Regions from separate parts of the Paenibacillus kribbensis genome, predicted to be linked through region 3. Evidence: riboswitches for the same ligand, from Rfam matches in the RefSeq annotation. Region 3 holds a riboswitch; each other region holds the start of a gene.
The links. Region 3 has a riboswitch for glycine ahead of gcvT (glycine cleavage system aminomethyltransferase GcvT). Riboswitches for the same ligand answer to the same signal wherever they lie in the genome.
Positions count from the first base shown of each region.

Region 1: it holds a riboswitch for glycine, as region 3 does, so the genes downstream of both, B4V02_RS05765 (alanine/glycine:cation symporter family protein) here and gcvT (glycine cleavage system aminomethyltransferase GcvT) in region 3, are expected to answer to the same signal.
Region 2: it holds a riboswitch for glycine, as region 3 does, so the genes downstream of both, sdaAB (L-serine ammonia-lyase, iron-sulfur-dependent subunit beta) here and gcvT (glycine cleavage system aminomethyltransferase GcvT) in region 3, are expected to answer to the same signal.

Region 1 is NZ_CP020028.1:1,248,186-1,256,004, reverse strand. Features, by position in the region: gene B4V02_RS05775 (ACP S-malonyltransferase) at 1-696, opposite strand, end outside; gene B4V02_RS05770 (LysR family transcriptional regulator) at 897-1,769, shown strand; gene B4V02_RS05765 (alanine/glycine:cation symporter family protein) at 1,916-3,334, opposite strand; glycine riboswitch at 3,493-3,587, opposite strand; gene B4V02_RS05760 (glycoside hydrolase family 1 protein) at 3,856-5,313, opposite strand; gene B4V02_RS05755 (Gfo/Idh/MocA family protein) at 5,358-6,347, opposite strand; gene B4V02_RS05750 (oxidoreductase) at 6,378-7,418, opposite strand; gene B4V02_RS05745 (LacI family DNA-binding transcriptional regulator) at 7,604-7,819, shown strand, end outside.
Region 2 is NZ_CP020028.1:5,171,815-5,179,633, forward strand. Features, by position in the region: gene B4V02_RS23030 (amino acid ABC transporter permease) at 1-542, shown strand, start outside; gene B4V02_RS26855 (DUF6359 domain-containing protein) at 964-2,568, opposite strand; glycine riboswitch at 2,782-2,897, shown strand; gene sdaAB (L-serine ammonia-lyase, iron-sulfur-dependent subunit beta) at 3,109-3,810, shown strand; gene sdaAA (L-serine ammonia-lyase, iron-sulfur-dependent, subunit alpha) at 3,788-4,687, shown strand; gene B4V02_RS23050 (Ig-like domain-containing protein) at 4,784-7,120, opposite strand; gene B4V02_RS23055 (serine hydrolase domain-containing protein) at 7,286-7,819, opposite strand, start outside.
Region 3 is NZ_CP020028.1:1,488,180-1,495,998, reverse strand. Features, by position in the region: gene B4V02_RS06705 (PTS mannitol transporter subunit IIBC) at 1-1,020, opposite strand, end outside; gene B4V02_RS06700 (DUF6055 domain-containing protein) at 1,593-3,791, shown strand; gene gcvH (glycine cleavage system protein GcvH) at 4,024-4,419, opposite strand; glycine riboswitch at 4,723-4,910, shown strand; glycine riboswitch at 4,911-5,006, shown strand; gene gcvT (glycine cleavage system aminomethyltransferase GcvT) at 5,086-6,186, shown strand; gene gcvPA (aminomethyl-transferring glycine dehydrogenase subunit GcvPA) at 6,312-7,667, shown strand; gene gcvPB (aminomethyl-transferring glycine dehydrogenase subunit GcvPB) at 7,664-7,819, shown strand, end outside.

The sequences.
Region 1 (7,819 bases), 240 kb from region 3:
GTTAGCTCCCGATTCGACGCAGACAGCCGCCATATCCATCCACCGGACGGGATATGCTACGTTTAGGGCAAGGTCCTCCGCAATTTTTTCCTTGGCTGTCGTCTTTCTCCCCGTATGATTCACCAAATATGGTATTTGAGCGTCCCGCATGGAAAAAGTATGCATTTTCAGCAATAGCTTATTGGCTACCTCTGACATCAGCGGGGAGTGTGAAGGAATCGGAACCTTCAGAAGCACTGTCTTAGCGGCCCCAAACTCCTTCGCATGCATAAAAGCTTTATTTATCCCTTCCAATGAACCGGATATGGCGATTTGCTGCTCTGCATTCATATTCGAGAGGTAGACAGGCATCGTCTCGCTATGAGAAAGATCCACGGCTTGTTGAACCTCTGCCTTCGTAAGCCCAATAATCACACCCATTCCATAGCCTTCGGGGAAAGCCTCTTCCATCAACCGGGCACGGAGCCATACGATCCGAAGCGCATCCTCGAACGAGAGAACCCCAGCGATGACCGCTGCAGGAAATGCACCAATGGAATGGCCTGCCACGAATTGGGGCCGGATACCCTGCTCGATCAACCGGTAGGCAATTGCCGTCTCCTTAACGAAGAGTGCCGCCTGAATCCAGACGGTTGAGCCCATAGCCACCTCATCGTCGCGTAGTTCAGTTCCGATGATGCTTGTTGCCTTTTTCACATACTCGGGTACATCCTGGAGCATTCCAGGAACCTGTGACCCCTGGCCAGGAAATGTAAAAACGATATTCAGAATCTCACCACCTTTAGCGGATTCATCTTCTCTACATTGTCAATTGTAAGAAGTGAGCAAATACCTGTAAAATATATATATTCACATATGATCGATAACCTAATGGTTATAAAGGGGATTACTTCACTATGGATTTTTTGCAGCTTAAGTATTTTCAAGTGACCTCGAAGCATGAGCATGTCACACGTGCCGCAAACGAGCTGTATATCTCACAGCCTGCCCTAAGTAAAATGATTAGAAACCTGGAGACGGAATTGGGTGTGCAGCTATTTGACCGCGAAGGAAAACATATCGTACTGAATGAATATGGGAAGAAGTTCCTGAAAAGAGTGAACCAGTCGCTATCAGCGCTAGAGCAAGGCATATCCGAGGTCAAAGAAATGAAGAATGAAAAGGTAGAGGTCATTACGTTATACGTCGCCGTCGGCTCTATGCTATTGCCCGAGCTTGTCGGCAAGTTTCGCGATCTCTACCCTCAAATTAGATTTAACCTGACCCAGCACCCTGCGATGATCAAGAAAGGACTGGCGTACGATTTTGCGATTACGTCCGAAGAGTTGGCGAACAACGAGCATGCGATCCTGTTGGAGGAGGAAATTTTGCTTGGCGTACCAAAATCTCACCCTCTGAGCGCTCAGGACACCGTATTCCTGAAAGATCTAGAGCATGAGAAGTTTATCAGCCTTACACCTGGTCATTCGCTTAGGAAAACAACGGACCGCTTTTTTGCCCACACCCCTTTTGAACCGAACATCGTCTTTGAAAGTGATGATCCGGCTACGGTAAGAGGGCTGATTCAAACAGGACTTGGCATCTCCTTTATTCCTTCTATCCTGTGGAAGAATGTCGTAACCGAAGACATCAAGCTGCTTCAAATCAGGGAGCCTCGATGTATGCGCACCATCTATCTGTCCTATCCTGCCGGGGAGCTGCACACCGATATAGAAAAATCGTTTTTCGAATTCATCATTAGATTTTTCCAGAATATTGCTCAGCGTTGACGATTTAGAACCCACTGGCTGACTACGGCATTAATGATGAGCAGTTGGCTCTTTTGCGTACATCACTGTAACATTCAAAAAGGGAGTGTCCTCCAAGCCTGTGATGGCTGAAGACACTCCCTTTTGAATGTTATGACTTTCCATTTTTATGAATTGACTGTCTGTCCTTTTTCTTCTACCTGGATCGCTGCGCTTACACTGGCACCTGCAAGAATCCCCTTTTGCTTATTAGAATACAAGGAATCCATATAGGTTCGGGTTTCTGCAACTACGATGCCTGACAAGCCGAGCAGTGCAATCAGGTTGGGAAAGGCCATCATTGCGTTAAAGATATCTGCCAGCAGCCAGATGGCATCCAGCTTGATGAACGCGCCTCCGGCAACCAGTGCAATGAACAGATATCGGTATGGCTTAATCCACTTGACGCCAAGCAAATATTCAACACAGCGTTCCCCGTAGTAGTTCCAGCCGAGCATAGTCGTGAATGCGAACATAATCAGAATGATCGTGAGCAGCTCTGCCCCAAGCGGGAACGCGCTGGAAAATGCTTGCTGAGTCATCAGGCCCGCATCAGTAGGTCCGCTCCACACACCGCTTACCAACAGCGTCAGCCCGGTCATTAGACAAATAACCATCGTGTCAATAAACACACCTGTCATGGAAATCAGCCCTTGCTCCGCAGGCCATTTCGTTTTGGCGGCTGCGGCTGCAATTGGTGCGCTTCCCAGACCGGCCTCATTGGCAAAAATACCTCTGGCTACCCCGCTGCGCATCGCCAGCATAATGGTAGCCCCGGCAAAGCCGCCCGTCGCAGACGTAGTCGAAAACGCGGAGTGCAGCACAAGTGCGATTGCGGCGGGAAGCTGGTCCGCAAACCGAATCAGTACGATGATACAAATCAGTACGTATAAGCCTGTTTTAAAAGGAACGACCTTGGTCGATACCTTGGCAATGCTTTTGAGTCCTCCAATGGTAACCAGTGCTGTAAGGGTAGCAATAATCAACGCCGTTACAATCGGCGGAACGCCAAAGCTATTTTCGGTCGAAGACACAATGGCCTTGACCTGCGGGAACGTTCCAATGCCGAACAGCGCCACCAGCATGCCCGAGAAGGCAAACAGCATGGCCAGCGGTTTAAAGCGGCGTCCCAGACCATTTTCAATATAATACATCGGGCCACCGGAAAATTGTCCATTCCGATCCTTCACCCGGTATTTTACCGCCAGCACACCTTCCGCATATTTCGTAGCCATCCCGAAAAAGGCAGCCACGACCATCCAGAACAAGGCACCTGGCCCGCCCAGCTTAATCGCCGTCGCTACACCGACAATACTTCCTGTGCCAACTGTAGCCGCCAACGCCGTGCTCAGGGCCGCAAAGCTGCTTACATCTCCGCTGCCTTCATTTGGGGCCTTGCCAATCAGCTTGATCGCCAAAGGCAGGCGAAATACCTGCAGCATTTTTAAACGTATGGTCAGCCACAATCCCGTTCCCATCACGAGAATGATAAGCGGCGCTCCCCATATCCAACTGCTAATCGTTTCTAACACATGTACCAAATTCATTTCAACCCGCTCCTCAAGCATATTAAAAAACAAAAAAGAGTCAAATCAGCTGATTCGACTCCTGGAGAGGTTAAAGGCACGAAAAAATACAACCCTTTTGCGCAGGTTGCTGCCTCTACATAACTTATAAAAAAATAGGGCATCCCCTGTCACAGGTTATTCGCGTCTCTGTCCTTTTGCCTGAGAGTTTAAGCAGATGTTCTCTGCCGTGCACCTTCGGCGCCCAATTAAGGGTCTCTCCAGAGTTCTGTCCGTTTACGGTCCCGCTTGCTGTAATCAGCCAAGCACCTGAGAGTTTTGCCCCTTCGGTCGGAACCTTCGTTCCATCTCCCGCAAACATCAACCAGACATATGAAATTGTTTTTTATTATACAGAAAGCTTTCAGTTTATTACAAGTGAAAAATTTGTGAAGCCCTCTGAGATGCAGTCATCTGTCTGCACAAAAAAACGGGCACAGCAGAGTGCATCCTTACGATGTTCTCTGTCGTGTCCGTCGAAGACGATATGAAGTTACATAAAATTACAGCTCTTCACCATTCGTTGCAATTACATTTTTGTACCAGTTAAAGGAGTCTTTTTTGGAACGTTTGAGTGTTCCGTTACCGTCATCATCCAGGTCGACATAAATAAATCCGTAGCGCTTGGACATTTCAGAAGTAGACATACTTACAAGGTCGATAGGCCCCCAGCTCGTGTAACCGATCAGATCCACACCGTCGGCAATCGCTTCCTTCATTTGGGCAATATGCTGACGCAAGTAATCAATGCGATAGGTGTCATGTACAGAACCGTCTTCTTCCACCTTATCATACGCACCCAAGCCATTTTCCACGATGAACAGCGGCTTTTGATAGCGGTCATAAAACGTATTCAGCGTAACACGCAGGCCGATCGGATCGATTTGCCATCCCCAGTCGGAGGACTGCAGATACGGATTTTTCACGCCGCCAATCAGGTTGCCTGCTGCTTTCTCGCCTTCCGGGCCCGCAGATACGGTCAAAGTCATGTAGTAGCTGAAGGAGATAAAATCGACCGTGTTATTTTTCAAAATTTCCGCATCGCCGGGTTCTGTTTGCAGAACAATATTATTTTCTTCAAAATAACGGTTCATGTAGTTGGAATATTCCCCACGGGCATGTACGTCCGTAAAGAACAGGTTCATCTGATTTTCATGCTGGGCTTTCAGTATATCCTCCGGGTTACACGTATGTGGATAGCTTTCTATACGGGCTAGCATACAGCCGATTTGAGCGCCCGGGATGATCTCATGTCCCCGTTTGGTCGCCAGTGCGCTTGCTACAAATTGATGATGCAATGCTTGATATATCGCTTGCTGTTTGTTTTCTACACGGTCAATCACCACACCGCCGCCTGTGAACGGACTCATGGTCATTACATTGATTTCATTAAAGGTCAGCCAGTATTTTACTTTATCCTTATAGCGTGTAAATACCGTTTCGGCATAATTCACGTAATGCTGTATGACTTCGCGTCCCAGCCAGCCATTATATTTCTGAGTCAGACCTAGCGGTGTTTCATAATGTGACAATGTCACCAAGGGCTCAATACCATACTTGCGCAGCTCATCAAATACATTGTCGTAGAATTGCAATCCTGCTTCATTCGGCTCGGCATCATAACCATTCGGGAAAATCCGCGACCAGTGGATGGACATGCGAAATACCTTGAAGCCCATTTCTGCAAACAAGGCGATATCTTCTTTATAGTGGTGGTAGAAGTCCACCCCTTCACGCTTTGGAAAACGGGCATTTACTTTACCTGCCAGGATGTCTTCCAGACGTTCGGACGAAATCTCGATAGCATGATCGTTCTTGCGTTCTGCTTTGGGGACATAGGCAATCATATCTGCACTAGACAATCCCTTTCCATCTACGTCAAAAGCTCCTTCCAATTGGTTGGCCGCAGTTGCCCCGCCCCACAGGAAGTTTTTCGGAAAGCCTTTTAGCATCTTCGTCATCGTCTAAAAACCTCTCTTCTTGTTATATTCAAACTTCTTTTACGCTATTTCTGCTCATCCTCGAAATAAATACCATTTTGATGACGCAGCTCATTGCTGATTTTCTGAACCTCGATACTCAATGACTTTAACTCGTCATAACGAACCTGATCCTGTTCGGTGATGATCCGGTAAAATTCCCGCGCCTCGTGAAACATGAAATGATGAGTTTCCGGGGTGCTTACCGTATCCGTTACCTTGGTGCGAACGTCCAGTACAGACACCTCCGTAATACCGGAAACACCGCTGGAGATGAGAGTCGCCTGATCGCCGTAGATTTCCACACGGTTGGTGGTCACCGCATTTTTCCCCAGTTGAATCACCAGTGTAAAATCAGGATACGACAATAGGATCGGACCGCCTAAATCCACACCGTTCTCATGCTTTTTGGCACGGTACACACCTGATGTCGGCGCTCCGAGCAAATCAATGGCAAAATAGAGGGAATAAACCCCCAAATCCATCAACGCTCCCCCGCCGTAAGACAGGGAAAAGATATTGGGAACATCTCCTGACAGCAATTGATCGTACCGGGAGGAAAATTGCATGGAATACAAGGAGCCTCCCTGGATGCTGCCCACACGCTTCACGTTGTCCTTCAGCCGCAAAAAGTTTGGCTCATGAATATGACGGACAGCTTCCAGCAAGTAACAGCCATTCTGGTCAGCCAGTTCGTACGCATCCCGCAATTCTTGCTCGGTCAGACTGATTGGTTTTTCAACAATCGCATGCTTGCCATGCTCCAGAAACAGACGGGCCTGCGATATATGCAAGGAATTAGGTGTAGCGATATAAATGGCATCAATATCGGATTTAGCCATCTCTTCCAGACTGTCATACAACGTAATATTATCGAGCTGGCATGCTGCTGCAAACGCTTCACCCTTGTCCCGATTACGGACAAACAGGGCTGTAATCTCCCATTCTCCAGCTTCTTTTACGGCTTTAACCCACTCCTGGCTGATCCAGCCAGTTCCAATCATACCAAGCTTCATAGGTTGTAACTTCCTTTCCTGATGGTAGGTCTATCGCCGGAAATCAACGATGGACGGGGAAGGCTGCTTAAAGCCGCTTTCCAAAATCTCTATTGTAAGCAAAATATCCTCGTCCGGAACCAGCTTGGGTGTACCGTGCACGATAGACTCATACAGAGAGTCGTACAGTCGTCCGTAATCTCCTGTCGGCGTAGGGAGTAATTCTTCAACAGCTTCACTGCTGCCAGAAGGTACGTATTTAAGCTTGCCGTAGGAGGCTGGATCGTCCAGACCAAAACCCTCGGCATCCGGGGTTTTACCTGCTTTCAGCCAGGCTTCCTGCTGGTCGTCTCCCCATTTGACAAAGCTGCCTTTCGTACCATGTATGGTGAACTGCGGATATGGCAGACACACAACAAGAGAGGTTTTAACAATTACTTTTTTATCTGGATAATACAAAATGGTTTCACTATAATCGTCGGCACCTTGAGCAGCGCGAACAGACTTGATGTCATATCCGATCTGCTCCGGCCTGCCAAATAAGGCAATGAGTCTGTCCAGCGTATGTACGCCGAGTCCGTAGAACATTCCATTGACTGGATTGCCGCCAGGCACACTGGCATCAGGACGGAAATAATCGTAGTGGGATTCAATCTCCACAATATCTCCCAATTTATCGGAATAGAGCGCTTCCTTGAAAGCCAGATAATCGCTGTCAAATCTGCGATTTTGATAAGGCATGACAATCAGGTTCTTTTCCTTGGCCAATTCGATCAGTTCACGCGCCTGTTCAAGACTTTCACAAAAAGGCTTTTCCACCAGCACATGCTTGCCGTGGGATAATGCCAATTTGGCGTATTCATAATGTGTGGCAGATGGTGTACATACGACGACAAGTGATATTTCCGGGTCATTGAGAACATCCATGATTTGATCCGAAAACAGTATATCCGGGTAGGCTGTCTTCATCTCCTCCCGCACCTGGCGTGTATACACTCTCGATACTTGAAAGGTGTCCCTGAGTCGGACATAGGGTAGATGATACCGGGTTGTACTTTTACCAAATCCCAAATAAGCAACTTGAATCGCCATTTTGCAAATCCCCCGTTTCCTAAAGGCTCCGCTTTCGATTTTGCAAGAACAACCGTATAATGAGGACCATTCTTTTTGAAATACACTTAAAGATGCTTTAAAATGGACGTAATGCCCTCATTAGCATACTAATCTTTGTAACGCGTTTCATGTCAAATATTTTTTCTTATGTGAGGAGAAGCATCATGTCGAATCTTGATCAAATTGCCAAACTGGCGGGCTTTTCCAAAGCTACAGTATCCAGAGTGTTAAATCAGTCACCTCATGTCAGTCACGAAACCAGAACAAAAATCTTAAAAATCATGCAAGAGATGGATTACGTCCCCAATCGGAATGCGATTTCCTTATCCAAGGGTCAAACACTACAAATTGGAATTATTACTTCAACCATTAATGAGATT
Region 2 (7,819 bases), 2.1 Mb from region 3:
GTATTGTATTCGGCATCCTGCGCTATACGCGCTTACCTGTCATTTCACAGGTTGCAGCCTTTATCATTGATCTCATTCGCAATCTTCCATTATTGCTCATTATTTTCTTCATCGGCATGGTATTGCCATCCATCGGTTTTTCCATTTCTCTCAAGTGGGCAGCCATTACGGGACTGTCGATCTTTGAGGGGGCCATGATCGCCGAGATTGTACGCAGCGGCCTCAATTCGGTTCATAAAGGACAGGTGGAAGCCGCACGTTCCTCCGGGCTGAGCTATTCCAGCACCTTATGGCATATCATCCTGCCCCAAGCGCTTCGCCGCATGGTTCCACCCATTGTCAGCCAGTTTATTTCCCTTATCAAGGATACCTCACTGGCTGTCATAATCAGTTTGCCGGAGCTGACGCATAACATCCAGATTGTCGGCGGTCAAAATCAATCCTTCGTCATTCCGGCTCTGCTGTTCGCCGCCTTCCTATACTTTGCTGTCAATTACAGTATGTCGCTGATTGCACGCAGGCTGGAGGTTCGGACACATTAAAGCCTATTGGCATTCATCAGGGCTGCCGCCAGTTGGAAAGCTGTATCAGCCCGGCCTTTATCTTTTCAATTAATCACTTCACTGCTTCTCCCAGGTAACGATCAGAGCGATAAATCAGCTCAACCTGACCCTGAGGAGCTCCCCGTACAATAGGTATAATACAAAAGTGTGAATGGTCCAGAACTGCTGCAAGGGACTCGGGCTGTGGGGTTATGGCAAGTATATGGATATACCAATTATGGTTATGCTATGAACATCATTGAAAAAACCAATGATTCAGCAGCAGCGCGACCTTTCTGGCACAGAATGTAATATTATAACCAACCGCAGGTTAAATTTTTGTTAAGAAAAAAACCGCTTAATCCCCAAGGGATCAAGCGGTTGGCTTGGATTAGCTAGAGCCTCGCGTGCTCTTCGCTGGTTATGAAGCCGCTCCATAGGAGCCGGGCTTGTACGTTCTTGGATCATACCATTTGTAGCCTGCTGCCGGAGCAGACCAAGGCTCAGGCTGCGGTTCTGTAGAAGCCGCAGGCTCCTCGAACGGCAGAAGCTTCGTCGGCTGGTCCAGTGTCAGACCTGCCACATCGGACAGCTTCGTGTAGTCCTGCTTCCATGCAAGCCATTGGACGGTTTGCACCAGGAAGGTCGCATCGTCCACTTCCTTGAAACCATCATACGTCTTCTTCGACTGTCCGTTTTCCTCACGCACATATTTCGGCGTGGCGTCCTCGACAGGCGAAGAATCCCCGATGAATGCCGCCTTGCCCTGCCCTACCTTGGAGATAGCGGCAAAAGGTCCTTCAGCACGGCCTCCGCCGTTATAGACACCCTGGTCTACAGCATTGCCCCATTTTTTCGTGCCTGTGGGGATATAAGCAATCCCTTTAGCCTTGGTGGGGTCAATAATAGCCAGCGTAGATCCGGCATGCATCGCAATTGAGCGTACACCCTTGGTTATACCAAAAGACTGATCTGCGGCTACAATGTCGGAAGCGTTCACGTCACCAAGCGCATTGTAACGGAAACGAACGCCAAAGTTCGTCGCCAGCCAGTCGGAGCTGGTTAATCCCTGCATTGCTGGTGATGCAGCTTCTTCTGCCGTCATGCCTTTAGCCGGGTTGGAATAGGCCCCGCGACGGTAGCCGTTCATAACCTCGGAAGAATCCCAACGGTTTTTGTTGCGGTCTGCGTTATAGTGATCAGAGATGAAGAATACGCTGCCTCCGTTCTTCACATATTGCAGCAAAGCAGCCTGCTCGGATGCCTTAAAGGCAACATTGGCTTCACCGATGATGAACACATCATATGGGCGAAGCTTGTCATACGTTATGGCCTGCTCTCCATAGGTAAAAGGAATGCTGCGATTCAATTGGTCCACCGTAAAGCCTGCCTTGCGCAGCCCGCCTGCAAAATCGGAGAAGGCGCCATCAATGACCCAATCCGCAGCTCCAGCTGTCTGTGCGTGCGTATTATCGAACAGCACCTTTTTGCCTTTTCCATCCGGCAATGTAGTACCCGGTTGACCCGGAGTGCCAGGATCAGGCTCGCCCGGTTCACCAGGGTTTCCCGGCTCGCTTCCGCTCACCAGTTCCACAGCGCTTGGGCTTTTCACTCCGCCAAAATTGTTGTAGGCGCCAAGCGTACCCGTCACGCGGATTTTGCTGCCGATCAGCTCAGGGTGGCCTGAAAGTCCAAATTGCCCTCTGTACGCTGATGTAAGCTGTACATCCAATAGATTAGACGTATTGCGTTCATTGGCTTGATCAGCAATCAATACGTTAAAATCATTCGCAAACGGGCTGGAAAAGTTAGCCGTTTTTGATCCGGTCGCGTGTCCAACGACGTAGCCCTCTACCGTCACCGTACCCCCGCTGCTTTGACGCTGGAGTGCTTCTCCCACCGTTAATGCTCCCTCGGCACTAACTTGACCGAATGAAACGAAAATTCCGATCAGCAGTGATACAATCGCTGCTAGATGCAGCATTCCTTTCAAGCGTGAACCTGTGAAGCGCAAGCCTTTTGCCATACGTTAATATCCCTCCTATTATCCATAAATGGTATTGTCCTCTATCAGATTAGCTATCAACCTTCTAATTCCTTCCTGTTTTCATCCATAATTATGTAAAATTTAATTTTTTCTACGGGGAATGCGTTAGTTTATGTGAAAATTATCCTCCGTGATTGACAGCGGACACGGCATATATTACTCTAAGAAATAGTTGTAGAACGGTATACGCGAATGAAGATGACGGGAGAGTCCGTCCAGGAAGCCTATAGCCTGGAGGCACCGAAGGAGCAAGACGCCAGCACCCGGCTGACGGATAATCTCTCAGGTCCATGTATCGTCATCTGACGCAACTCTGGAGAGAGCGCAAGCCACCCAAGGGGTAAGGCGGTAATGACACCGCACGAAACTCTCAGGTAACGAGGACAGAGATAAGGGAAACTTCCTTATCCTGTCCTTTTTTGTGCTCACATCGCGCGTCACCATTGGGAACCGTCATATACGCGCAAAGACGCGGCAATACCATATATTATGGTACAAAAACATACAGGGGGCCACACCATGCGTTTCAAAGATGTATTTTCCATTATCGGCCCGGCCATGACCGGACCTTCCAGCTCACATACCGCAGGCGCGGTGCGGCTCGCACGCGTTGCCCGGCACTGGCTCGGCGCACAGCCTGACCGTGCCCGCATGACACTGTACGGCTCTTTTGCCGATACGTACAAAGGACATGGCACAGATCTGGCGCTCATCGCAGGGCTGCTCAATTATGATACGGACGACAGCCGCATTCCCGATGCCGAGCAATGGGCAGAGCAAGCCGGAATGGCGGTGGAATTCGCCTTTAGCGGACTACCCGCTCCCCACCCTAACACAGTCCGCTTCGAGCTGTGGAAGGGCGGGGATCAGCGCACGCTGCTGGGCTCTTCCATCGGCGGTGGAAGCATCCATGTCCAACAGCTCAACGAATTCCGGGTCAATCTGACCGGAGAGCTGCCTACGCTGGTGCTTCTTCACTCGGATAAGCCCGGTACATTAGGCGCGGTGACTTCGGCGCTCGGCGCGGCTGATATTAACATTGCCTATATGCACGTGGATCGCAAAGGCCGGGATGGTGAAGCACTTACTGCCATCGAAATGGACAGTCCTGCTACGCCTGAATTAATCGCGAAGCTGCGGTCCTTACCACATATGTACGAGATTAAAATGATTCATTTGAAAAAAGGAGCTGAATCTGATGCGATTTACCCATTTGCATGAAATCAGTGCTTTATGTGCTGAGGAATCCACCACGATTGGCCGTCTGATGATTCAAGAGCAGGCACAGGAGACGAACACTCCTGAGGAAGAAATCTTCCGCCAAATGTCTGATTATTATCAAGTGATGAAGGAAGCCGTTCATCGCGGTCAGACGCAAGACACTGTATCCCGCAGCGGATTGACGGGCGGCGACGGCAAGCGTCTGGCCGAATATTTGCGGGCAGGCGAAACCTGCTCCGGCGATGCCTCAGCGCTCGCCATGGCGTATGCCCTGTCCGTATCGGAGGTTAATGCGTCTATGGGTCGCATTGTCGCCACGCCCACTGCTGGCTCATGCGGAGTCATCCCCGGTGTGTTTATCAGTGCACAGGAGCGATTCGGCTGGGATGATAAGCATATGGTGCACGGCCTGTTCGCCGCTGGAGCCATCGGCTACGTGATCGCCAACAACTCCTTCATTTCCGGCGCGGAGGGAGGCTGCCAGGCTGAGATTGGCTCAGCCATCGGAATGGCCGCCGGCGCTATGGTCGAGCTGCGCGGCGGCACGCCTGAACAGGCCCTTCACGCCGTAGGTCTCGCACTTAAGAACACGCTCGGCCTGATTTGCGACCCCGTCGCCGGACTCGTGGAGATTCCGTGCATCGTGCGCAACGGGCTGGGAGCTGTCACCGCGCTTGCCGCAGCGGACATGGCCTTGGCAGGGGTGCGCAGCGCCATCCCGTCTGACGAAGTCATTGACGTGATGCTTGAGGTCGGCAGCGCCATGCCTTCAAAGCACCGTGAGACCGCCAAAGGCGGCTTGGCCCAGACGCCAACCGGCAAGCGTTTGACCGAGTCGCTTACACGCAACGCATCGACCAAGAAGAACAAGTCGTAGTTTTCAAGGTAAAATGATTGCTCGACACTTCCATTTTACCAAAGCAAAGGGGCGTCCCACAGCCATTTTCATGGCTTTTGGGACACCCCTTTGTTCTTACTGAACGGTCACCTGTACCTTCGTCATTTTGCCTGCATATTTGACCGTGATCACGGCCTTCCCCTTGCCCTGTGCCTTAATATTGCCGTCTTTGACGGTGGCGACAATAATTCTGGACGAGGACCAGACAGCCGGTTTGGAGACATCCTTTTCCGACTCATCCTTGTACGTGGCTGTAGCTGTCACTTTAGCTAGCTGCCCAGCCTTCAAATTCAAGGCGACTTCGTCCGTTTGCAAATATTTAAGTGTATCTACATCCACAGGTACGCTGATCACCTTTCCGCCGAACTTCGCCTGAATGTTAGCTTTACCATAGCTGACCGCGGTAACCTGGCCTTTTTTAACTGTAGCTACTTTGTAATTGGATGTTTTCCATTCAGCTTGAGTTGTAACATCCTTTTCTTTGCCATCACTGGATTTAACAACAATCGCGATGGTTTTTTGATCACCGGATTTGAGTGATAACGAGACCGCATCTGCTTCAATCCTTTGTGCTACGTCCACTTCCACTGTAAACGTAATGGTTTGCTTACCATAGGAAGCTGTAACGGTTGCCTTGCCGCTGCCATTCGCTTTGATCAAGCCCTCGCTAACCTCGACCACCTTCACATTGCTGGTAGTCCAAGTGGCATCCTTGGTTACATCTGTTTTTGTACCGCCACTTTTGACGCCTGTTACCTTCAGCTGCTTCGTTTCCTGGGCACCGAGCGCAATTACACGTGAGTCGGTTTCCAACCGGTCTACCAAGCCCACTTGTACGTTGATCGTCAGTTTTTTGCCATTGTAGGTTGCTGTAATAACCGCTTTACCGGATGATTTCCCTGTAATCGTTCCTTTGGATACGGAAGCAATGTCTTCCGCACTTGAAGTCCATTCCGCATCTTGTGTCACATCTTCCTTACGCCCATCGGCATAAGTAGCGGTCAACGTTGCCGTATAGTCCTCATTAATATCAATTGTTGCTGTTTTGGAGGACAAAGCCAAATCACCAGGCACATTCACGGATACTGTCGCTGTGACTGTTTTACCGCCATAAGACGCCGTGATCGTGGCCTCACCCGTTTTATAGCCCGTTACTTCACCCTTGCTGACAAATGCAATATCCTCATTGCTGGACTTCCACTCTGCTTTGCTTGTAACATCCTCTTCCGCGCCTGTTACGTACGTAGCGGTCAGCTTGAGCTTTTTGGATTCCTTGGCATTCAGACTCAGCTTGTCCTCACTCAAATCCAGATATCTGGAAGTTTCGACGTCTGTCTTGATGGAAACGGTCTTATCACCATATTTGGCGCTCACTGTAGCTGAACCGGCTCCAATGGCCATAATCGTTCCTTTATTCACCGTCGCGATTTTCTCGTCGCTTGATGTCCAGGTAGCTTTATCTGTGATATCTGTTACCGTCCCGTCCGGGTAAACAGCAGAAACCTGAATTTTCTTGGATTCATCCAAACGGAGGAAAATATCGGATTCGCTGGCTTTCAGCTTATTCGTTTGGTCCACATCCACCGAAATGGTAGCGGTCATGGTACCATATTTACCTGTAATCGTCGCCTTGCCCGCGCTGTAGCCGGTAATAGCCCCTTTCAGCACATCTGCCACGGCTGCATTACTGGAGCTCCACTCGGCAGACTCTGTAACGTCCTGAACCGTTCCATCCGGAAACGTCGCTGTCAGCTTAACCTTCTCCGTATCCTTCAACAAAAGGGAAACCTCTGATGGACTGACATCCAAACGCTTAACCTGTTCCACCTGCACGGCAATCGTTACGGTCTGTTGACCATATACGGCCTTAATGTTGGCTGTGCCTGCTCCCTGAGCAGTAACCAATCCGTTAACTACGGTTGCTACCTTCTGATTATCCGAGGTCCAGGTAGCATCACCCGAAACCTGAGCTGTTGTATTATCACTGTAAGTCGCTGTCAGATCAATCTGCCCTGTGCCATTTGAACGCAGGCTCAGGCTTTGTGCACTGGATGTCAGTGCCTTAACCTTTTTCGTTACATGTACCTGCACCGACTGTATCTTATCTTTATAGGTCGCAACCACAGTCGCTTCCCCTTCGCCCTTGCCTGAAACTGTGCCGTTATATACTGTAGCAATAGCTGTATTATCACTTTTCCAATCCGTGCTTACGGTTACATTGGAAGTCGTCCCATCCGTATAAATAGCCGTAGCCGTCAATGCGGCCGTATCTCCCTGTTGCACAGTTACCTCGTTAGAGGAAAGGACAATCTTGGAAAGCACCAGATCAGCCGCGTGTGCAAACCCTGCATATGATGTAAAACTTGAGATCAGGATGACCAACGCCAGAAAACCAGACCACCTATTCTTCAAAATCTAATTCCCTCCCATTTCAAAACTTAAAATGAAGGATTCCGCAAAATCCTTATACCTACGTTTAATGTCGACATATGGAAAAGAATAGTTTAGGCTTTAAAGAAAATTTGGTCCTTATTAACTAGAATTGGCACTGACAAAGGTCAAACCGTTAAGTATCTTTTACAAACAGCTGTAGGCTGCTGCACGAACTCTCAAATGGTGGTATTCCTCCATATTGGGATGAAGCTGATGCATATAAACGACCGAGAACTGCTCGCTCGGATCTATAGAAACCCAAGTGCCCGCTGCTCCCGACCAGCCAAATTCTCCAATAGAGCTGTTTGCATGCCCGGCCGCTTTATCCATTAGTGTGCGTACGCCCAGTCCGTAACCATAACCTGTATGATATGAATTCGTAAAATCGGATAATTGGTCTGTATTCAGATGATTTGTGCGCATTAAATCAATCGTTTTTCTCCCCAATAGCCTCACACCGTCTACCATGCCGCCATTCGACAGCATTTGTGAAAATGTGAGGTACTCTTTGACTGTCGAATACAGACCTGCGCCTCCACTTTCATATATAGCGTCTGGCTGATGATATTCATCCAAAAAACCCTCTATTTTTTCAAGTTTCCCGGTGTCTGTCCGTTGATAAACGGAGGCCATGCGTGATGCAATATCTCCACGATAACGGTAGCCTGTATTGTTCAT
Region 3 (7,819 bases):
TGCAGCAACAGCAAAGGATACGACCGCCCCAGCTATCACACCGCTCAGCATTGGCAAATATCCGCCTTTTGGTGTCATCAGGAAATAAGCGATGATACTGCCCGGTGAAGGAGCAGCAACCAGTCCGGCACCTGTCAACATGAAGCAGAAGGTTCCTACAACGCCCCCCGCTATAGCAGCAAGAATCAGAATCGGCTTCATCAAAATGTAAGGGAAATAAATTTCATGAATCCCGCCGAAAAAATGAATGATTACTGCACCAGGAGCCGACGACTTCGCAGATCCTTTACCGAACAGACAGTATGCCAGCAAAATACCAAGCCCCGGCCCAGGGTTGGATTCAAGCATGAACAAAACGGATTTGCCTGTTCTTGCAGCTTCCTCCAGCGCAATTGGACTCAATACTCCGTGATTCAGTGCGTTGTTTAGAAATAATACTTTTCCGGGCTCAATAATGAGGTTGACGAGCGGCAAAAGCCCTGCGTTCACGAGGAACTGTACCCCTGCTGACAACACTTGACTGATAATTTGTACAAACGGGCCAATTGCCACATGGGCAAGCAGTGCTAGAATGGCACCGATAATCCCGGCCGAGAAATTATTGACCAGCATTTCAAAACCTGATTTGACTTTGCCTTCAATAGCCTTGTCGAACTTCTTCAATACCCATGCAGCGAGCGGACCTGCTACCATCGCGCCCAGAAACATCGGGATATCTGCTCCCACAATGACACCCATCGTCATAATGGCCCCGATCACACCTCCGCGCTGTCCGTGAATCATCGTGCCACCTGTGTAACCAATCAGCAGCGGCAGCAAATAATTTTTCATCGGATCAACCAGTTGGGCAAAACCCTCGTTCGGGAACCATCCGGTCGGAATGAAAAGTGCCGTAATCAACCCCCACGCGATAAAAGCTCCCATATTGGGCATAACCATACCGCTGAGAAAACGGCCAAAACGCTGTACGGCGACGCGAGCGCCTCCATTTGAATTGGACTTTGCGTCCACTGTGCTCATATTCATATCCTCCTTGTTGGTAATAGCAACACTACCTTTTCTCAAGATTCATACTAAATGACAGCGTTATCTTCATCAACGAAATGAAAACGTACTTTCGTCATGAACGTTGATGACAACATTTAAATTTAAATTAACAATAAGGTATTATACCCTACATAATTCTTCTTAATATGGCCTGTAACCATAAAAATTAGCCGGAAATCCATACCGTCATTTGTACTACTCTTACAAGGAGACAAGCCTCTTAATAGAAGAAAACACACGTAATTACGCCTGCCCAAAAAACAACAAAAAATGGGGCTTATCTGATTGTCCCATTTCTATAGTCTCCCTATTGAAATTTCTTCTTTTTTCTGCTTGGAAATACAAACCATAAAATTGTATATTCATACATTAATGTATTCACTTTTCATTTTGTCAACCGATAAAAATAATAGGAGAACTCTTTTTTCCTGAAATGAAGAGAAAGGGGGTGCATTGACAACGCTCAAAGAGCATGGCTTATAAAGACCATGAACAGAAAAAGGATTTGCAAAACAAAATGAGGGTTACACAGAAAGGAGAAAAAAATGAAGAAGAAACATGTGACAAGAAAAACAAGAAAAGAGCGTGCGCTGGCAGCAGGAGTGAGTGCCTTGGCCATGACACTGGCATTTACCGGGGGGCTGTCTCTGCATACGCAGAGCGTATCGGCTCAAAGTGAGCCGGAAGTAGAAATGGTTGCCGATTCACTTAGCGAGAGCCGAAATGTGGTAGAAGCAACCTACGCGGTAGAAACAGCCTACGCGGTACAAGCAGCCTACTCTGTACGCGGTGTTCATAATGATGCGGAAGTGATTTCCAAAGCAAATGCCAATGTATACGAATCGGAGCATTTTCAGTTCCTATGGGGCAACGGCGGGGAATCTAAAAAAGTAACCAAGGCTTTCCTGGAGGGAAATGCAAAGATTTTGGAGGATAACTGGGATTTATTCATAAATAAGCTTAAAATGACACCGCCTACCCGTTCGACTCATGAGTGGATACGCGATAATAAAGATTACAAGGTCAACGTGGTCATTCTGGGAACCGGGCTTCATCTCTACGAGGGGGGATGGGCTTTTGCCGGGCTTGACTCAGAGGGGTATCCATACTTGATGTGCGCTCCGGATGCCATGAGTCCCAGAGTGCAGCCAGGTTTGCCAGTCCCTCATGAATTTGGACATGTAGTACAATTTGCCCAAGGAAGCAACAGCTGGAGAGGAAATGATTACCTTGGCCCTTGGAGCGAAGCGGTGGGCAACTGGTTCCGCGAGGAATACACGTCCAGTGACGCTTATAAACAACAGTCAGGTACGGAGGGAGCAACCGACTTTTCCGCTCTATATTTACGCGCAAGCACGTTGACCGCCGTAAATGGGCGGGCATATTACGAAGCCTGGCCGCTCCTGAAATACCTTGAGGAAAATCCGGATGGCTTACCTGGTTACGGATCGGGTTTTGTCGCAAAGCTGCTGCAATCCGGGAAACCGGAAAACCCAACGGAGTCCATCTATGAGGTGATCCAAAGAATTAATCCTCAAGTAAAGGTGCAGGAGATGATTGGCCGTTTTGCCAGCAGAATGGCTACTTTTGATTTCAGTAATCAGAAGCTCTACAAGCGCAATGTCGAGAACATGCTCAGGTACGGAGAACTTTATTGGCAGCAGTATTATACGATGATGCTTAAAGTGGATGGAAGTGAGAATGTCTATACCATTCCTTCTGAGCGTGCCCCTCAGGCTACCGGCTACAACATCATCCCGCTTGATGCAAAGATTCCTGCAAACGCTTCCTCCACCACAGTACGAGTCAAATTGGATGGCTTGGCTAAAGCAAACGGTGCTGGCTGGCAAGCATATCTTATCGTTGAAAATAAGAATGGAAAAAGCCGGTATAGCCGTTCTTTCGGTAACGGGGAATCCGTTCAGGAAGAAGTCTTTAACGGGGAAAAAGCTTATTTGAGCGTGGCGGCAACCCCTACGTTGGAAAGCATGCAAAAAACTAAAATAGGTATTGGAAGCTGGCAAAGAAAGTTCTCCGAAAAAAATATTCCGTTTGAATCCAAACCGCAATATCCTTATCAAGTCACCTTGGAAAATGCTGAACCGCAAATGCGTAAGGTTGAAGAAAGTACCGGCATCAGGGGGCACGTACACAGAAATGGCGGAGGTTTCGTAGCCGACAGCGCTCGGGTCGATGATAGTGTCTATGTGGCTAAGAATGCCAAGGTTCTTGACAGTGCAACCGTGACCGGGAATGTCCGCATTGAAGATTCTGCTGTGGTGCGCGGTGCCGCAAGAGTAAGCGGCTCAGCCAAGATTACAGACTATGCGCTGGTGCGTGGAAGCGCCCAGATCGGCGAATCCGCTACCCTAAGCGGGTATGCGATTGCGGACGGTTCTGCAAAAATAACAGGTCATGGTCATGTAGGGGATCAAGCCGTTGTTACTGAACAAGCAGAAGTTTCGGAATATGGACAGGTGGTCGAAAGCGCTTTAGTGAAGGGATATTATACTGTGAGCGGTCATGCCGTAGTTAAGGGGCTTTCGATTGGTCACGGCGGGGTCAGCAAGCGAGAACATGGAGGAGCCACCGGACAGGCCGTTACTTACGGCGATTTCTTCGATGATATGGGATATACCATAAGTGGCGGTTCCTTTGCAGGCTATGAAAGTTTGGAGGCCTCTGTGAAAAACTTCAGAGACGGTTATGCCCGATCAGACGGCAAGGGCGGCTATATGCGCTAAAATGGCCAATCCGCAGACTAGAGTTTAAACGCCGGATACCGGCATGAACAAAACGAAAAATATTTGATATAAAATGACCTCATCCTCCACTTGACACTTCACCGTGGAATATGAGGTCATTTTTGGCTTATTCCTATCCGAAAAGAACTCTTTTGGGACAGCCCCATTTTATACAAGCACAAGCGAATAAACGACACTCTTATTCAATTTTCGACACGATATGACTTTATTATTACCCTTCGGCAGTCAATCTCTCGTACTCATCCGCAGACAATAGCTTGCCCAGAGCTTCCTCCACATCGTTGCTGATCTCGACCTCGATCATCCAGCCTTTTTCATAGGGAGACTCGTTAACCAGCTCAGGCGTAGTTTCCAACGTTTCATTCACCCTTAATACGGTTCCCGTCACCGGAGAAAACAAATCGGATACCGTCTTCACCGATTCAATGGTACCAACCTCCGCTCCTTGTTCAATTGCTGCTCCCTCCTCAGGCAACTCCACAAAAACAATGTCACCCAGTTGGTGCTGTGCAAAATCTGTAATACCGATTCGAACCTTTCCATCCTCTATACGCTCAACCCATTCATGCTCCTCCGTATACCAAAGCTGCTGTTTCACTTCGCTCATCCTGCTTCCGCCTCACTTCCAAGGGAATGTAATTGCTTCTGCTCACCTATACTAGACAGGTTAAGATTATGACAACAAGAATACCTATGTCAATAATACTAACAAAAATACTTCATATCACTGTAAAAAGCGTTGTAAACCAAAATACGACAAGGTACAACAAACGCTTACATATCCTTATTTATGTATTAAATGTTTTTTAGATTGATTTTCATGACATTTTTATTGACATTTTGAATGAATTTGCGTATTAATGGGTTATAGCCAATGCTTGTGGAAATACCCCGACAACTGCAAACGCGGATGAACGCGGAGGGAGAGACTGCCAGGATTCGCATAGCTGTTACTGCTTGTGAGACAGAGGTACATGCGAATCGGATTATGTTGTTATCTGTATCCATCGGTAACATACAATATTCCCGAAGGTAGCGCCGAAGGAGTAAACCTGCACGGCAGGTGAATCTCTCAGGCAAAAGGACCTCTGCCGGACGCATCTCTGGAGAGCATTCGCCATGGAGCGGATCACCCAAGAGGAAACCTGGTGCACACCGGGGTAACTTTCAGGTATCAAGGACAGAGCTGAAAAAAGAGTATGGACCGCCGTCTATACGTTTTTTTCAGCCTGTCTTTTTTGTTTAGCCGATCACACCGGATAGGAGTGGAAAAATGACTAACTTGCGAAGAACACCGCTGTATTCTTCTTACGGGACGCTGCCCGGAGTCCGTTGCATTGACTTTGGAGGTTGGGAGCTCCCTGTGCAGTTTAGCGGCATTCAAAAGGAGCATGAGGCCGTCCGCCAACATGCGGGATTATTCGATGTATCGCATATGGGCGAGTTTTTGGTTGAAGGCAAAGAAGCCCAAGCTTTTCTGCAACAAGTAACGACGAACGATGTCAGCCAGTTGGAACCGGGTCAGGCCCAGTACTCGCTCTTGTGTTACCCCGATGGTGGTGTGGTGGATGACCTGCTTGTGTACTGCAAAGGACCGGAGCGCTACATGCTGGTTGTCAATGCCTCCAACATCGACAAGGATTGGGATTGGCTTATGCGCCACGCGCCTGCATCCGTTCATCTCGAAAATGTGTCGGATGCCATAGCATTGCTGGCGTTGCAAGGCCCGGAAGCAGCGCGTATTATGGCAGCCGTGACAGATACGGATATAACCAATCTGGCCTCCTTCCGATTCCGTGAGAACGTGCAGCTGTTCGGAGTGAAAGCACTCGTCTCCCGCACCGGATATACAGGTGAAGATGGTTTTGAAATGTATATACCTGCAGCGGAAGCAGCCGCTGTATGGGAAGGATTGCTTCGCGCAGGTGAGTCGTATGGTCTGATTCCCGCCGGGCTTGGTGCCCGGGATACGCTGCGCTTTGAGGCACGGCTGCCCTTGTACGGACAAGAGCTATCTGCCACGATTTCACCGCTTGAGGCTGGCTTGGGCTTTTTCGTTAAGCTGGGCAAGGGAGATTTTATCGGCAGAGAAGCGCTGCAGCGTCAGAAGGAGCAAGGTATTCCCCGCAAGCTGATCGGACTGGAATTGCTGGATCGCGGTATCCCGCGCGCCCATTACCCGGTATTCGCGGAAGGACAGCAAATCGGTGAGGTTACAACGGGAACCCAGTCGCCAACCTTAAAGCGCAATCTGGGTCTGGCCCTGGTGGACAGCCGTTTTAGCACGCTATCCACACCGCTGGAGGTCGAGATCCGTGGCAAACGCCTGCGCGCCGAGGTGGTAGCAGCGCCTTTTTATAAACGTTCACACTGATCCTAGACTCTTTTCATTTCTATAAAGCGAACAAGGAGATATGGACTTCTGGATTTTCCAGTTCACGATTATGTATTAGCCAATTTACGACTTTACATTTTGCTTTTTGAAAGGAGCCAGAACCTATGAAGCAGCATCGCTATCTGCCCATGACCGAACAGGACCAAACCGAAATGCTGCGTGTGGTCGGCGTATCGTCCATTGACGATTTATTTAGTGATATTCCAGCAGAAATCCGATATCAGGGCGAGCTGCCCATGTCCTCTCGACTGGACGAAAGAGCCTTAACCCGCCATCTGGCCGAGCTGGCAGGGCATAATGCCAACACAGACACACATGTCAGCTTTCTTGGTGCAGGGATTTATGATCATCATATTCCGTCCGTCATTCAGCACATCACTTCGCGCTCGGAATTTTACACTGCCTACACTCCCTATCAGCCAGAGGTAAGCCAGGGCGAGCTGCAAGCCATATTCGAATTTCAATCGTATATTTGCGAATTAACAGGCATGGCTGTAGCCAATGCCAGCATGTATGATGGAGCGACTGCGCTGGCAGAGGCAGGCTCACTGGCCGCCTCTGCCACCCGCCGTAAACAGCTTATCGTATCACGAACCGTCCACCCGGAGGCACGTCAGGTATTGGCTGCCTATGCACGCGGGCTAGGCTTGGACATCGTGGAGATTGGCTATTCGGACGGTGTAACGGATGTAGAGGCATTGGCAGCGGCCGTATCGGAACAGACGGCGGCTGTTTTGGTTCAAAGTCCCAACTTTTTCGGAGCCGTGGAACATTTGAAGCCGATGGCTGATCTGATCCATGCGCACCAAGGGCTTATGGTTGTCAGCGCCAACCCGCTGGCGCTGGGCTTGCTGGAGACGCCCGGCAAGCAGGGTGCGGATATTGTCGTCGGAGACGCACAGCCGCTTGGCATCTCTCCCTCCCTTGGCGGTCCGACCTGCGGTTACTTTGCCGTTTCTCAGGCGCATATGCGCCGCATCCCCGGGCGTATTGTGGGCCAAACGACAGACCGCAACGGCAAACGCGGCTTCGTGCTGACCTTGCAGGCACGGGAACAGCATATCCGCCGTGAAAAAGCCACGTCCAACATTTGCTCCAATCAAGCATTGCTTGCTTTATCTGCATCTGTGTATTTGTCCGTTATGGGGAGACAGGGCATGCGGGAAGTCGCCGAGCTGAATTTGCATAAAAGCCGCTATGCATTGGAGCAATTGCTAAGCTTAAAGGGCGTAACTGCTTCCTTTAACGCGCCGACCTTTAACGAGTTTGCCCTTAAACTGCCTGAGGGTACGGATATGGCCAAGCTCCAGGCCGGATTGCTTGATGCGGGATTTATCGGTGGCTATGAGTTGGGCCGGGACTACGAGGAGCTTGCAGGTCACATGCTGATTGCCGTAACCGAGCAAAGAACAAAAGAAGAGATCGACCAATTTGTACACACCTTGGGGGGATTGCTATGACGCAGGCCGGACAGGATCAGAAGCAGGAGCTGTTAAAGGAACATGATCAATCACTCATTTTTGAATTGAGCCGTTCGGGTCGTATCGCCTATTCCCTTCCCGAATGCGATGTTCCCCAGCGCCCGGTGGCAGAGCTTTTGCCGGATTATGCG